Linked DNA regions of Aminivibrio sp.. The protein of the gene in region 2 interacts with the protein of the main gene of each other region in a pairwise test. Links are inferred from orthologs where the notes say so. Each region holds a gene or a part of one and is shown on either strand. Other genes may lie near its edges.

The links. Proteins that work in one complex are often made in the same cells at the same time.
Region 1: the proteins of pheT (region 2) and secD interact in binary tests that used the Escherichia coli proteins (3 or more experiments, as listed by UniProt). The link is inferred for Aminivibrio sp. from one-to-one orthologs.

Annotation. Positions count from the first base shown.
Region 1 is NZ_JAESIH010000041.1:57,988-63,290, reverse strand. Bases 727-3,590 are described here. They hold secD (protein translocase subunit SecD), read right to left. Parts: upstream 2,926-3,590; coding sequence 1,528-2,925; downstream 727-1,527. Other genes in these bases: JMJ95_RS05315 (redox-sensing transcriptional repressor Rex), read right to left, coding at 3,476-3,590; yajC (preprotein translocase subunit YajC), read right to left, coding at 3,044-3,406; secF (protein translocase subunit SecF), read right to left, coding at 727-1,509. In the rest of the region: JMJ95_RS05335 (DUF5752 family protein), read right to left, coding at 1-231; more of secF, read right to left, coding at 640-726; more of JMJ95_RS05315, read right to left, coding at 3,591-4,102; JMJ95_RS05310 (RidA family protein), read right to left, coding at 4,160-4,540; eno (phosphopyruvate hydratase), read right to left, coding at 4,563-5,303. UniProt on the Escherichia coli protein: Part of the Sec protein translocase complex. Interacts with the SecYEG preprotein conducting channel. SecDF uses the proton motive force (PMF) to complete protein translocation after the ATP-dependent function of SecA.
Region 2 is NZ_JAESIH010000074.1:38,050-43,589, reverse strand. Bases 1,675-4,775 are described here. They hold pheT (phenylalanine--tRNA ligase subunit beta), read right to left. Parts: upstream 4,376-4,775; coding sequence 1,973-4,375; downstream 1,675-1,972. Other genes in these bases: pheS (phenylalanine--tRNA ligase subunit alpha), read right to left, coding at 4,369-4,775; JMJ95_RS12765 (hypothetical protein), read right to left, coding at 1,675-1,960. Also shown: JMJ95_RS12780 (endonuclease MutS2), read right to left, coding at 1-824; JMJ95_RS12775 (CvpA family protein), read right to left, coding at 814-1,383; JMJ95_RS12770 (hypothetical protein), read right to left, coding at 1,380-1,631; more of JMJ95_RS12765, read right to left, coding at 1,634-1,674; more of pheS, read right to left, coding at 4,776-5,406; JMJ95_RS12750 (TrkA family potassium uptake protein), read right to left, coding at 5,412-5,540.

The sequences.
Region 1 (5,303 bases), on a different replicon or contig from region 2:
GATGTCCCCCAGGCCTCCATCGGCCCAGGAAGCAAAATCGTTGTTGAACTCAGACTCGGCGATATGAGGGCGGAGCATTCTGCCCCAGAAATGATAGTAGAGGGAACTTTCGGGTATTTCGGGGATGGCGGACCGGAGTTCCCTGAGAGTCTGTGCTCGAAGGCCCGTACTCACGGGCAGAATAGAGCATTCCATAAATCTGAAAGGACCGTCGGCTCCAGTAGTGTTCATGGCTGTAACCTCCTTTATGCAGTCGATGAATTTATCTCCGTTTCATCTTTCGGCTTTATCGGTATTATATGAGTATAACACATAATTTCCTTGTTCTACAATTAAAGTCGTTATTCCTAAATCCGCAGGCAGCGGGGAGTGTCACCAGTGCTCGCTTGGGCCGCCGGTGCAGATTGTCGTCCTTGACAACTGCACCTGAAACCGACATCCGTGTCGGTTTCTCTCCCCCGGGCGCTGTGCCCGGCGACACTCCCTCTGCCTGAAAAACCTGCGGATTTAGGTTATTCCCCTAAATCCGAAGACAGGAAGGAGCGTCACCGGTGCCCTGCCGGGGAGTCTGCAGAGAGGCGCCGGGAAGAGAATAAAAAAAGGAGCCCCCTGAAGGGGGCCCTGGAGTACTGAGAAAAATCAGCCCTTCTGGGGAGACTTCATCCACCATTCCGCCAAAAGGCCTGATGCTACGTAGATGGAGCTGTAGGTTCCCACCAGAATGCCCACCAGCAGAGCGAAGGAAAAACTTCTGAGGACCTCGCCGCCCCAGACGTAGAGAGCGACTACGGGAAGAAGGGTAGTGACCGACGTGTTGATGGTCCTGGAGATTGTCTGGTTGATTGAGTTGTTGAGCAGATCGACGATCCCCTCGCGCCTGAGGTTTTTCCAGTTCTCCCGGATGCGGTCCAGGACGACGATGGTGTCGTTGAGCGAATATCCCACGATGGTAAGAATGGCCGCGATGAAGGACGAGGAAATCTCCATGCCGGTAATGCTGAAAATTCCCAGGGTGATGACGGCGTCGTGAAGAAGGGCCGCCACACTCACCACGGCGAAGCGGAACTGGAAGCGGACGGTGATGTAGGCCAAAATGCCCGCCAGGGCGAGGATCAGGGCTATAAAGGCCTCCTGCCTCAGCTCGGCGCCCACCACGGGACCGACTTTTTCCAGCCGTATGATCTGAATGCCGGGAAATTTGGTACGAAGGGCGTTCACGGCCTGCTTGCGGGCTTCTTCCTCGTTGGCGCTTATCCGGATGATGACGCCCCGCTCACTGTAGGATTGGATGACGGAACCGCCCTGCCCCACAGAGTTCAGGACCTGCCGGATGTCCTCGATGGCCGTCGGCTGGGCGAACTCGGCCTGCACCACGTTGCCTCCCGTGAAGTCGATGCCGAGGTTCAGCCCCTTGAAGAATATGAGCCCAAGGCTTGCCACAACACAGACAAGGCTGAGAAGAAGAGCGGTTTTGCGGTGCTGCATGAAGTTGATGTTAGAAATTCTCATGATCGTCTTTCCTTCCTCTCACGAGCGGGGCAGCAGGGAACCCGCCGCGCCCCGTCCTCCAATGAAGTACTGGAGGAGCGCCCTGGTGACGAGAACGTTGCAGAAGACACTCGCCACGATGCCGATGCTCAGGGTCACGGCGAAGCCGCGGACCGGTCCGCTGCCGAAGTAAAAGAGCACGGCGGCGGCGATGAGGGTTGTGATGTTGGCGTCAAGGATGGTTGTCAGGGCTTTCTTGAAGCCTGCATCGATGGCCGCGAGAGGAGTCTTTCCCGCCCTGGTCTCTTCCCTCATCCGTTCATAGATGAGCACGTTGCCGTCCACGGCCATGCCTATGGTCAGAACGATACCCGCGATTCCGGGAAGGGTGAGGGTCGCCTTGAGGGAGATGAGGCCCGCAAAGACGAGGAGGATGGCCACCGCAAGGGCAGCATCCGCCGCAATGCCGAGGGTACGGTAGTACAGCAGCATGAAAAGGAACACCAGGGATGCGCCTATAAGACCGGCACGGATTCCGGAGTTGATGGAGTCTTCGCCGAGGCTCGGCCCAACGGACCTGTTTTCGATGACTTCGACGGCGATGGGAAGGGCTCCGGCCCGGAGCATAATGGAAAGCCGGCTTGCCTCCGCAGCGCTGAACCGTCCGGAAATCTGGGCATTGCCGCCGGTAATCCTCTCCTGGACCACGGGGGCCGAGATAACCACGCCGTCAAGGACGATGGCAATCTGCCGACCCACGTTGTCCGCTGTGGCCCTGTCAAAGAGCTTCGCGCCCTCGGAACTGAAAGTGAGGCCCACCACCGGTCTGCCCAGGTTGTCGTACCGGGTCTTGGCGTCCACGAGGTCTTTTCCGCTCACCAGCACAGGGCCGAGAAGATAGTATCGGCCTTCATCGTCCCTGGACACCCTGGAGCCGGTTATTTCTTCGCTCCGTTTGGCGAGAGCTTCCCTGGCCGCCTCGATCTGGGACCTGGCTTCGTTCCATCGGGTCTCCGCTCTCTGGAATTCCTCGTCGCTGTCGTAGTTCGGCCTCTGGGGGCCGGGGGGAACGGCGGCGGTGGCCTCGATGACGGACCGGAACTCCAGTTCGGCTGTCTTGCCTATGAGTTCGAGAGCCGCGTCAGGATCCTGTATTCCGGGAAGGTCAACTATGACTCTGTCCCGGCCTTCCCTCTGAATGACCGGTTCGGCCACGCCGTACTGGTCAACCCTGTTCCGCAGGACGGCGAGGAGCCTTTCGATGCTGTCCTCCGTCACCTTGCTGTCCTCCGATTCCTTCGCCTGAAGGACGATGTGCGCGCCGCCCTTCAGGTCAAGCCCGAGGTTGATCTTTCCCGATATGGGAAACACCGTCACGAGAGCCGCAACAACCACGATGGCGACTAAACCGAGCCGCCAGCGGTCTCTTCTGAGCATAATTCTTCCCTCCTGGACATACCGCGAAATTAGTGCATATCAAAGGACCGGAAAAAGCGGAGCGGCCGCCCGGAGGCGACCCTCTCCGCACCGGTGTCTTTCCTCACCTGGGAAAAGGTCAGTTTTTCTCCTCTTCCGTTTTGCCTGCATCCTCCCTGGGGGCGAACTCCTTCTGCTGGGGGGCTGCCGCGGAACGCTTGGTGGCCACTGCGGACTTCAGTATCCGGACTTTCACTCCGTCGGCGATTTCCACGACAATGCTGTCATCCTTTACTTCCCTGATGGTAGCGAAAAATCCGCCGATGGTTACGATCTGGTCGCCCCTGGAAAGGGACGCGAGAAGTTCCTCCTGGGCTCTCTGCCGTTTCTTTTGGGGCCTGATGATGAAGAAGTAGAAGATAACGACGAATATCGCGAGGGGAAAAAGCATTCCCATAAGATTGCCCTGTCCTCCAGCTGTCTGTCCGCACTGCTGATTCATGAAAAAAACGCCTCCTCAAAGTATTTTGGTTCAAAGGCCCCGAAGGGGACCATGATATTCTATCAAATACTACTCTTCTTTGTGCTTGAGGAAAAAAAGCAGCTTCTCGAGCTCGACGGAAATGTCCACCGCCGCGAGAAGCACATTCTCCGGAACGGAAAGGGAGACCGGCGCGAAATTGAGAATCCCCTTCACCGTCCCCGCCTCGGCTGCCTTGTCGACCACGTGCTGTGCAGCTCCTCCGGGGACGGTGAGTATCAGGACCTCTATTTCCTTCTCCCGGACGATCTCCGCAATGTCTTCCGCAGAATAGCAGGGGATGCCCTGAATTTCCTTTCCGATCTTTTCCGTGTCCACGTCGAAAAGAGCCCTGATGCGAAATTTGTCGTTCCGGAAGGCCTGGTATCCAAGCAGCGCTTCCCCGAGCTTTCCCACTCCGACGAGCCCGATGGACCATTTCCTGGGTGAGGCCAGAATGCGGCTGATATGCTTGTGGAGCCGGTCAACGTGGTATCCGACCCCCCTTTTGCCGATCTCTCCGAAATAGGAAAGGTCCTTTCTCACCTGGCTGGCCTTGAAGGAAAGCATCTCGCCCATTTCCTGGGAGGAAACAACTTTCTGTCCTTCGGCGACAAGCTGCTCCAGCAGGCGTTGGTACTGTACAAGCCGTTCAATTGTGGGTTCAGCTATCTTCATTTCCGCACTTCCTTCAGTGGGATGGTGAAGGGGCGGAGGTATTCTCCGCCCCGGAAGCTATTCCTTCCAGGCGACGACTTCGATTTCCACGAGGGCGCCCTTGGGCAGGGCGCTCACTTCCACGAAGGACCGCGCCGGCGGTTCCTTGTCGAAGTGCTTCGCGTACACGCCGTTGACCACGGCGAAATCTCCCATGCTTGCGGCGAAAACGGTGGCCTTGATCACATCGGAAAGGGAGTAACCGGCACTCTCGAGAACCGCCCTGACGTTCTTCAGAACCTGTTCCGCCTGCTGCTCCACTCCGCCCTCGACGAAATTCCCCGTGGCAGGGTCGATGGGAATCTGTCCCGAGCAGAAAAGGAAATTCCCTGCCCTTACGGCCTGGCTGTAAGGGCCTACGGCCGCTGGGGCCGCTGCGGTGGAAATAATTTCTTTCATCTCGTTTCCTCCTTCGTGGATATTATCTGCAGGAGTTTCCCCTGAACTGGGAAAGCCTGGCATAGGGCGCCCGTTCCAGGTCTTCGGCGATTCGCAGGAGCTGATTGTACTTGGCGACTCTGTCGATCCGCGCGGGAGCTCCGGTCTTGATCTGGCCGGCCCCGGTGGCGACGGAAAGGTCGCTGATGAAGGTATCGTCCGTCTCGCCGGAGCGGTGGGAGATGATGGTCCCGTAGCCGTACCTCTTCGCGAGGGCAATGACGTTGAGGGTCTCGGAGAGTGTGCCGATCTGGTTCAGCTTGATGAGGATCGCATTCGCAATGCCTTCCTCGATGCCCCTGGAGAGCTTTTCGGGGTTGGTGACGAAGAGGTCGTCACCAACGATCTGGATTTTCTTGCCGAGCCTCGAGGTCATGACGGCCCATCCGGCCCAGTCGTCCTCAGCCATGCCGTCTTCGATGGAGAGGATGGGATAGTCCCGGCAGAGTTCCTCCCAGTAGCCCACCATCTCCTCGGCGGAGAAGACTTTGTTCTCCCCGGCGAAATGATACTTGCCGTCCTTGAACAATTCCGATGCCGCAGGGTCGAGGGCCAGGCTGACATCCTTTCCTGGGGCGTATCCGGCCTTCTCCACCGCCTCGAGGATGAGGTCGATGGCCTCCCTGTTGCTCTTCAGGTCCGGGGCGAATCCGCCCTCGTCGCCGATGGCGGTGCTGTATCCCCTGGAGTTGACCGTTTTCTTGAGGGAATGGTAGGTCTCAAC
Region 2 (5,540 bases):
TCGAGGTCAGAGAGAACGTTTTCGCATTCCGAAAGAGGCCGTTCCCTGGCAAGGATCACTTTGGTGAGCCTCCGCAAGATGGCCCGCTCTTCCTCCTTTTCATCCCGTACTCTCAGGGCAAGCCTGTTGTTTAGTGGAACGAGGGCGGAGGGTTCCATGTAGACGGAGCTGCCTGACCCTGACCGGTCCACCACCGTTCCCGGGAAGCGGTTGACGAACTCCTGCCGGACGAGAAAAACGAAATGTCCGTTTCTGAAGGCCGTCACCCTTTCCTGCAGCATATGGGCAAGAGAAGGGTTATCGAGAATGTTCTGGGCCGACCGGCGTATCTGCCGGCGAAGAGTCTCAAGGTCATGGCGTATTTCCGCAAGTTTAGGGGAGGCGGAATCATAAAGATTCCCCTTGTCGTCCAGCACACCGAGGGCATCCGACTCTTCCGAAAAATCCCGTATCTGCCGGCTGAGACTGTCGAAAAGAGGATAGGCGTCCCGGTGCTTCACCAGATGTTCCCTGGTCATCTTCGCCAGGGAGAGAAACCGGGCAACGGAAGCCAGCTCCTCACCGGTGAGCAATCCTGACTTCCGTGCCTCCGCCGTCAGCCCTGAGATGCATCCGGAAGAGTTCCACGGCCATTCGCCGAAGGTGTCCCTGCAGGACATATAGCTTTTGAAAAGGGCTACCCTTTCCTCAAGGGATTTCCCGTCTCCCCTGGGCCTCAGCCTGCCGATGGCCGACAAACCGAGTTCGCCCCTGACACAGGAGGCGAACTCGGCAAGAATCTTCGGTATTTCGAGGATTCTGAGAATGTCTTCCCTAACCTCCATTGCCGCCCTCGACTTTTTCCGGGAAGAGCCCGGGAAGATTCAGGCCCGGCAGGGAAAAATTCTCCGGGAAGAAATCGTATTTCCGGAGAAAATCCTGTATGCCCGGCCATGCGGCGTCCGCACCGCGCATAACGTAGCTCGACTCCATCCATTCCGTGGGCAAGAAGGGAGAATAGGTGGTGATGCCCACGTAAAGAAACAGGATGAGAACGGCCCCCTTGAAAATACCGGCGGCGGCGCCGAAAAACCTGTCGGCGAAGGTAAGGGACGCAAACTTCAGGAAGGCTTTGACAATCCGGCAGATCGAGGCGGCTAGAACGACAACCCCAATGTAGATGGCAACCATAAAGCCTACGGACACCATGGACAGATTGGCCTCCGGGAACATGGAGAGGATCCACGCCGCAGGCACGCCGGAATATTTCCAGGCCACTATGACGCCTCCAACCGTACCGAGAAGGGAAAATATTTCCCCTGACAATCCACGGAACAGGCCCCTGACGGCAAAGGAAGCCACAATCAGGGCAATGGCAATGTCAAAAACGGACGAAAAAGTCATAGCCCCTCCTTTTCCTGAATATTATCAAGCGATCGTTCGAGTTTTTTTCCGAGTTTCTCAAGCAGCCACGCAAGCTGGAGACAGGAAAGGAGCAGAAGGCTCTCCTGGTCGAGAGAATCTTCGAACTCCCTTGTAATCTCAGCAGACAGGTCGGTTATACCCTTGATGCTTTCGTCGTCGAGAGTGGTTTTCAGAAAGTATGATTTTTTCCCTATCCGGATCGTCACTTCACGAAGGGTGGCGTCCACTCCTAGGGTCTCCTTTCACCTCTGTCGTCCTGGCCGTTTGCCTGGGGCTGCCCTGCCTCGGGCATGAGCGAACTGAGCTTTTCGTACAGGGTTTTCATCTGTCCTTCGATCTGGCTCTTTTCCTTCTGGAAGGAGAGTTTTTCCCGCTCCAGTATCTCGAGGTTGCGCCGGTTCTCCTTCGATAATCGGATGCACTCCAGCTCTTTTTCCGAGAGTTTGTTCTTCATCTCGTTGATCTGGACGCGAAGCTGGTCTCTCTCGCTCCTCAGGGACGCGACCATCTCCACGAGCCTATCGGCAAGTTGTTCGATATGACTGATCGTGACCATGAAAATCTCCTCCTATCGAAGAATATAGCCCCTGGCTTCCATTTTCGCTCGGACACCGGCGTGCACCGCATCGACTTCCGCATCGGTGAGGGTTTTGTCGTTCCGCTGGTAGGCGAGGGAGAAAGCAAGACTTCTGTATCCGTCGGGTATTCCCTTTCCGGAGTAGATATCGAAGAGACGTATTCTTCTGAGCAGGTCGCCCCCTTCACTCCGGATTGCTGCCGTGACATCCTCCATGGGGCTCTCCACCGGCACGAGCAGGGAAATGTCCCTGTATACCGGCGGGAACTGGGAGTTTTCCCTGAAGACAGGAAGATACTCCTTGACCAGGGGTTCCAGGTCGAGCTCAAAGGCGTAGACGGGAGAACATTCGATATCCTTCTCAATGGCCGGCTTCAGCCGGAGCAGGTATCCGACGGGGTGCCCCTCCAGCATGATGACCGCTGTCTGCCCCCGATGCCCGAAGGGCTCTTCGCCCTGGACAAACCCGAGTGAAACACCCCTGCTCTCAGCGAGAGCAAGAATATCCCCTTTCAGGGAAAAGAGGTCGTCGGCTCCGGCGGGACCGAAAGGAAGGCGGGGGTCACGGCCGCCGTAGACGAGGCCGGAGATGCGCTCCACTTCCTCATGCCCGCCTCCGTCGAGAGGAAGAAACACCCTGCCGAGCTCGAAGACTCTCACAGGGGCCTTCCATCCGGCCTGGACAGTCTGCTCTACGCTCCGGATCAACCCGGGGAGCAACGTGGTCCTCATCCTCGACTGCTCGACACTCAGCGGGTTCGCCAGCTCCAGGGGGCGGGCTCTCCTGTCCTCGGGCGGAAGTCTGAGGAGCTCCACGAAGGAGGGAGACAGAAAGCTGTAGTTCACAAGTTCCACATACCCCCTGGAGAGGAGGATGGTCCGTATGCTGCCCTTCACCCTGGTGATATCGCCGATGTCTCCCCGACCGAAAAGAGCCTGGGGGAGGCGTGGGGCCAGGGTTTCGTTGTATCCCCGAATTCTTCCGACCTCTTCGATAAGATCTTCTTCGATGGCGATGTCGGGGCGCCAGGAAGGAACTGAAAACACCCGTTTCCCCTTTTCCGAGGCAATCTGCCGTAGCCCGAGTCTGGCGAGGATGGCAGAAGCTCCGTCCAGATCGTCGGTAAGAAGGATTTTCCGCAGGTTCTTTTCGGTAAGGGCAACTTCTCTCCGGGCAGGCTCAATGGAGAAGGCAGTCTTGAAGACGTAGCCCGTTTCCGCTGCGCCCCACTCTTTCAGAAGGGAAGCAATATAGCTCAGGGTCAGCTCCGACAGGTTCGAGTCCACCGTCCTGGCATAGCGGAAAGCCGCCTCAGAGTTTATGCCAAGCCGCCGGGACGTCCTGCTGACGCGGATGGCATCGAAGGTTGCCGATTCGATGAATACCGTCCTGGTTTCCGGCAGGATATCGCTGTTTTCTCCGCCCATGACACCGGCGATGCCAATGGGCTTTCCGGCGCTGGTTATGAGGAGATCGGAATTTTCGAGTTCATGCCGTTTCCCGTCCAGGGTGGTGATCACCTCTCCAGGTTTCGCCGAACGGACCGTGATCTCCAGAGCGTCAAGCCGCCCGGCATCGAAGGCATGGGTCGGCTGGCCGAGGGTCAGCATGGCGATGTTGGTAGCGTCCACCATTCCGCTGATCGGCCTCATGCCGAGGAAAGTCAGGGCAATCCGTGTCTTCAGGGGGGACGGGACAGGTCTGAGCCCCGTCGCCAGACCAAGACAATATTTAGTGCACCCGTCATCCAGAATGGAAATGCCGTCGAAGGGTACCGGCCATTCGGCGGCCTTCTCCGGAGGCGCTATGTCAGCGGGGTTCTTCTTCCATTCCGCCCCGGGGAACAGGGCATACACTTCCCTGGCCACGCCAAGGAGGCTCAGGAGATCACCCCGATTCGGCGTGATGGAAAGATCAAGGATGGCATCATCGAGGCCGAAAAGTTTCACCACGTCGCCGCCCAAGGGAGAGTCTCCCGGAAGGCGGAGAATGCCGAACTCGTCCGCAGCCTCGGGCACGCCCAGTTCGGCTGCGGAGAGCAGCATGCCCTCACTGTTGACGCCGCCGAATTCCCTGGTCCCCAGAACCGTTCCGTCGGCAAGGACGGCGCCGGGCCGCCCGTAGGGTACCCTGTCTCCCTCAGAAAGGTTCGGAGCAGCGGTGACCACAACGGCGGCGCCGATGCCGTCCCGTACCCCGGCAACGAAAAGGTTTTCCTTTTCGGGATGGCGCCCGAGGTTTTCGATCACAGCTACTTGAATGTTCTTCAGCAGGGCGCAGGGCCTTTCAACCGATTCCACCTCGCACCCGGTAAGGGTGAGCCGTTCGGCCACTTCCTCCAGGGTTGCGGGAATGGAGAGCACTTCGTTGAGCATATTCCAGGAAATCAGCATGAGAGAGTCCTCCCCGAGAGAAGAAAGGGCACGTTGCCTTCAAAGAGGACGCGCAGGTCGGTGAGCCTGTATTTCAGCATGGCAATACGGTCGAGGCCGATGCCCCATGCAAAGCCGTTGTAGACTTCAGGATCGATCCCCCCGTACCGGAGCACGTTGGGGTGCACCATTCCGAGTCCCGCCACTTCGAGCCACCCCGTACCCTTGCAGATTCTGCAGGATGGATTTTTGCCCGAGCATTCAACGCACTCGATATCCAGCTCCTGAGAGGGCTCGGTGAAGGGGAAATAACTCGCCCTGTAACGTGCTTTCAGGGGGCGGGAAAAAATGGCAGCCATAAGCGTTTCCAGGCACCCCTTCATGTCGGCTACGGAGATGTCCTTCTCCACCAGGAGGCCTTCGAGCTGGTTGAACATGGGGGAATGGGTGGGATCGCTGTCTCTGCGGTACACCTTTCCGGGGCAGACTATCCGTATGGGGGCACCGTACTTCAGCATGGACCGGACCTGCACAGGTGAAGTATGGGTCCTGAGCAGCTTCCCGTCGGGAAAATAAAAGGTGTCCTGCATGTCCCTCGCTGGGTGGGACGCAGGAATGTTGAGGGCCTCGAAATTGTGGAAATCGTCCTCGATTTCGGGGCCGAGGGCCACGGAAAATCCAAGTCCGGCCAGAATTTCCACCACGTCATGGGTGAGCTGTGCCACCGGATGGATTCCGCCCCATTCCCTGCCCCGGGCAGGAAGGGTGACGTCGATGCGGTTCCGTCGCTCTTCTTCAGCCGATTCTGCCTCTTCGACGGCTCTCTTTTTTTCGGCAAGACGGGCTTCAATGATGTCTCGGAGAGAGTTCACCGCCTCTCCTGCGGCAGGACGCTCCTCGGGAGGGAGCGATCCGATCTTTTTCAGGAAGGAGGTCAGAATTCCCTTTTTTCCGAGAAAAGTCACCTTCACCTGCTGCAGTTCCTCGGACGTTGCCGCCCTGGAAAGCTGTACGGCGAAGTCTTGTTCTATTGTATGCAGTTCGCCGGGAATTGATGTCACTTGCCGTTTCCCTCCTTGTTCTTTTTCTCCATCATTTTTGCGATGTCATCATCCGTTCCGGCGACAAGAAGCTTGTCGCCTTCCTGGATGACGCTGTCCGGCCGGGGCAGGAAGCGGCTTCCCTT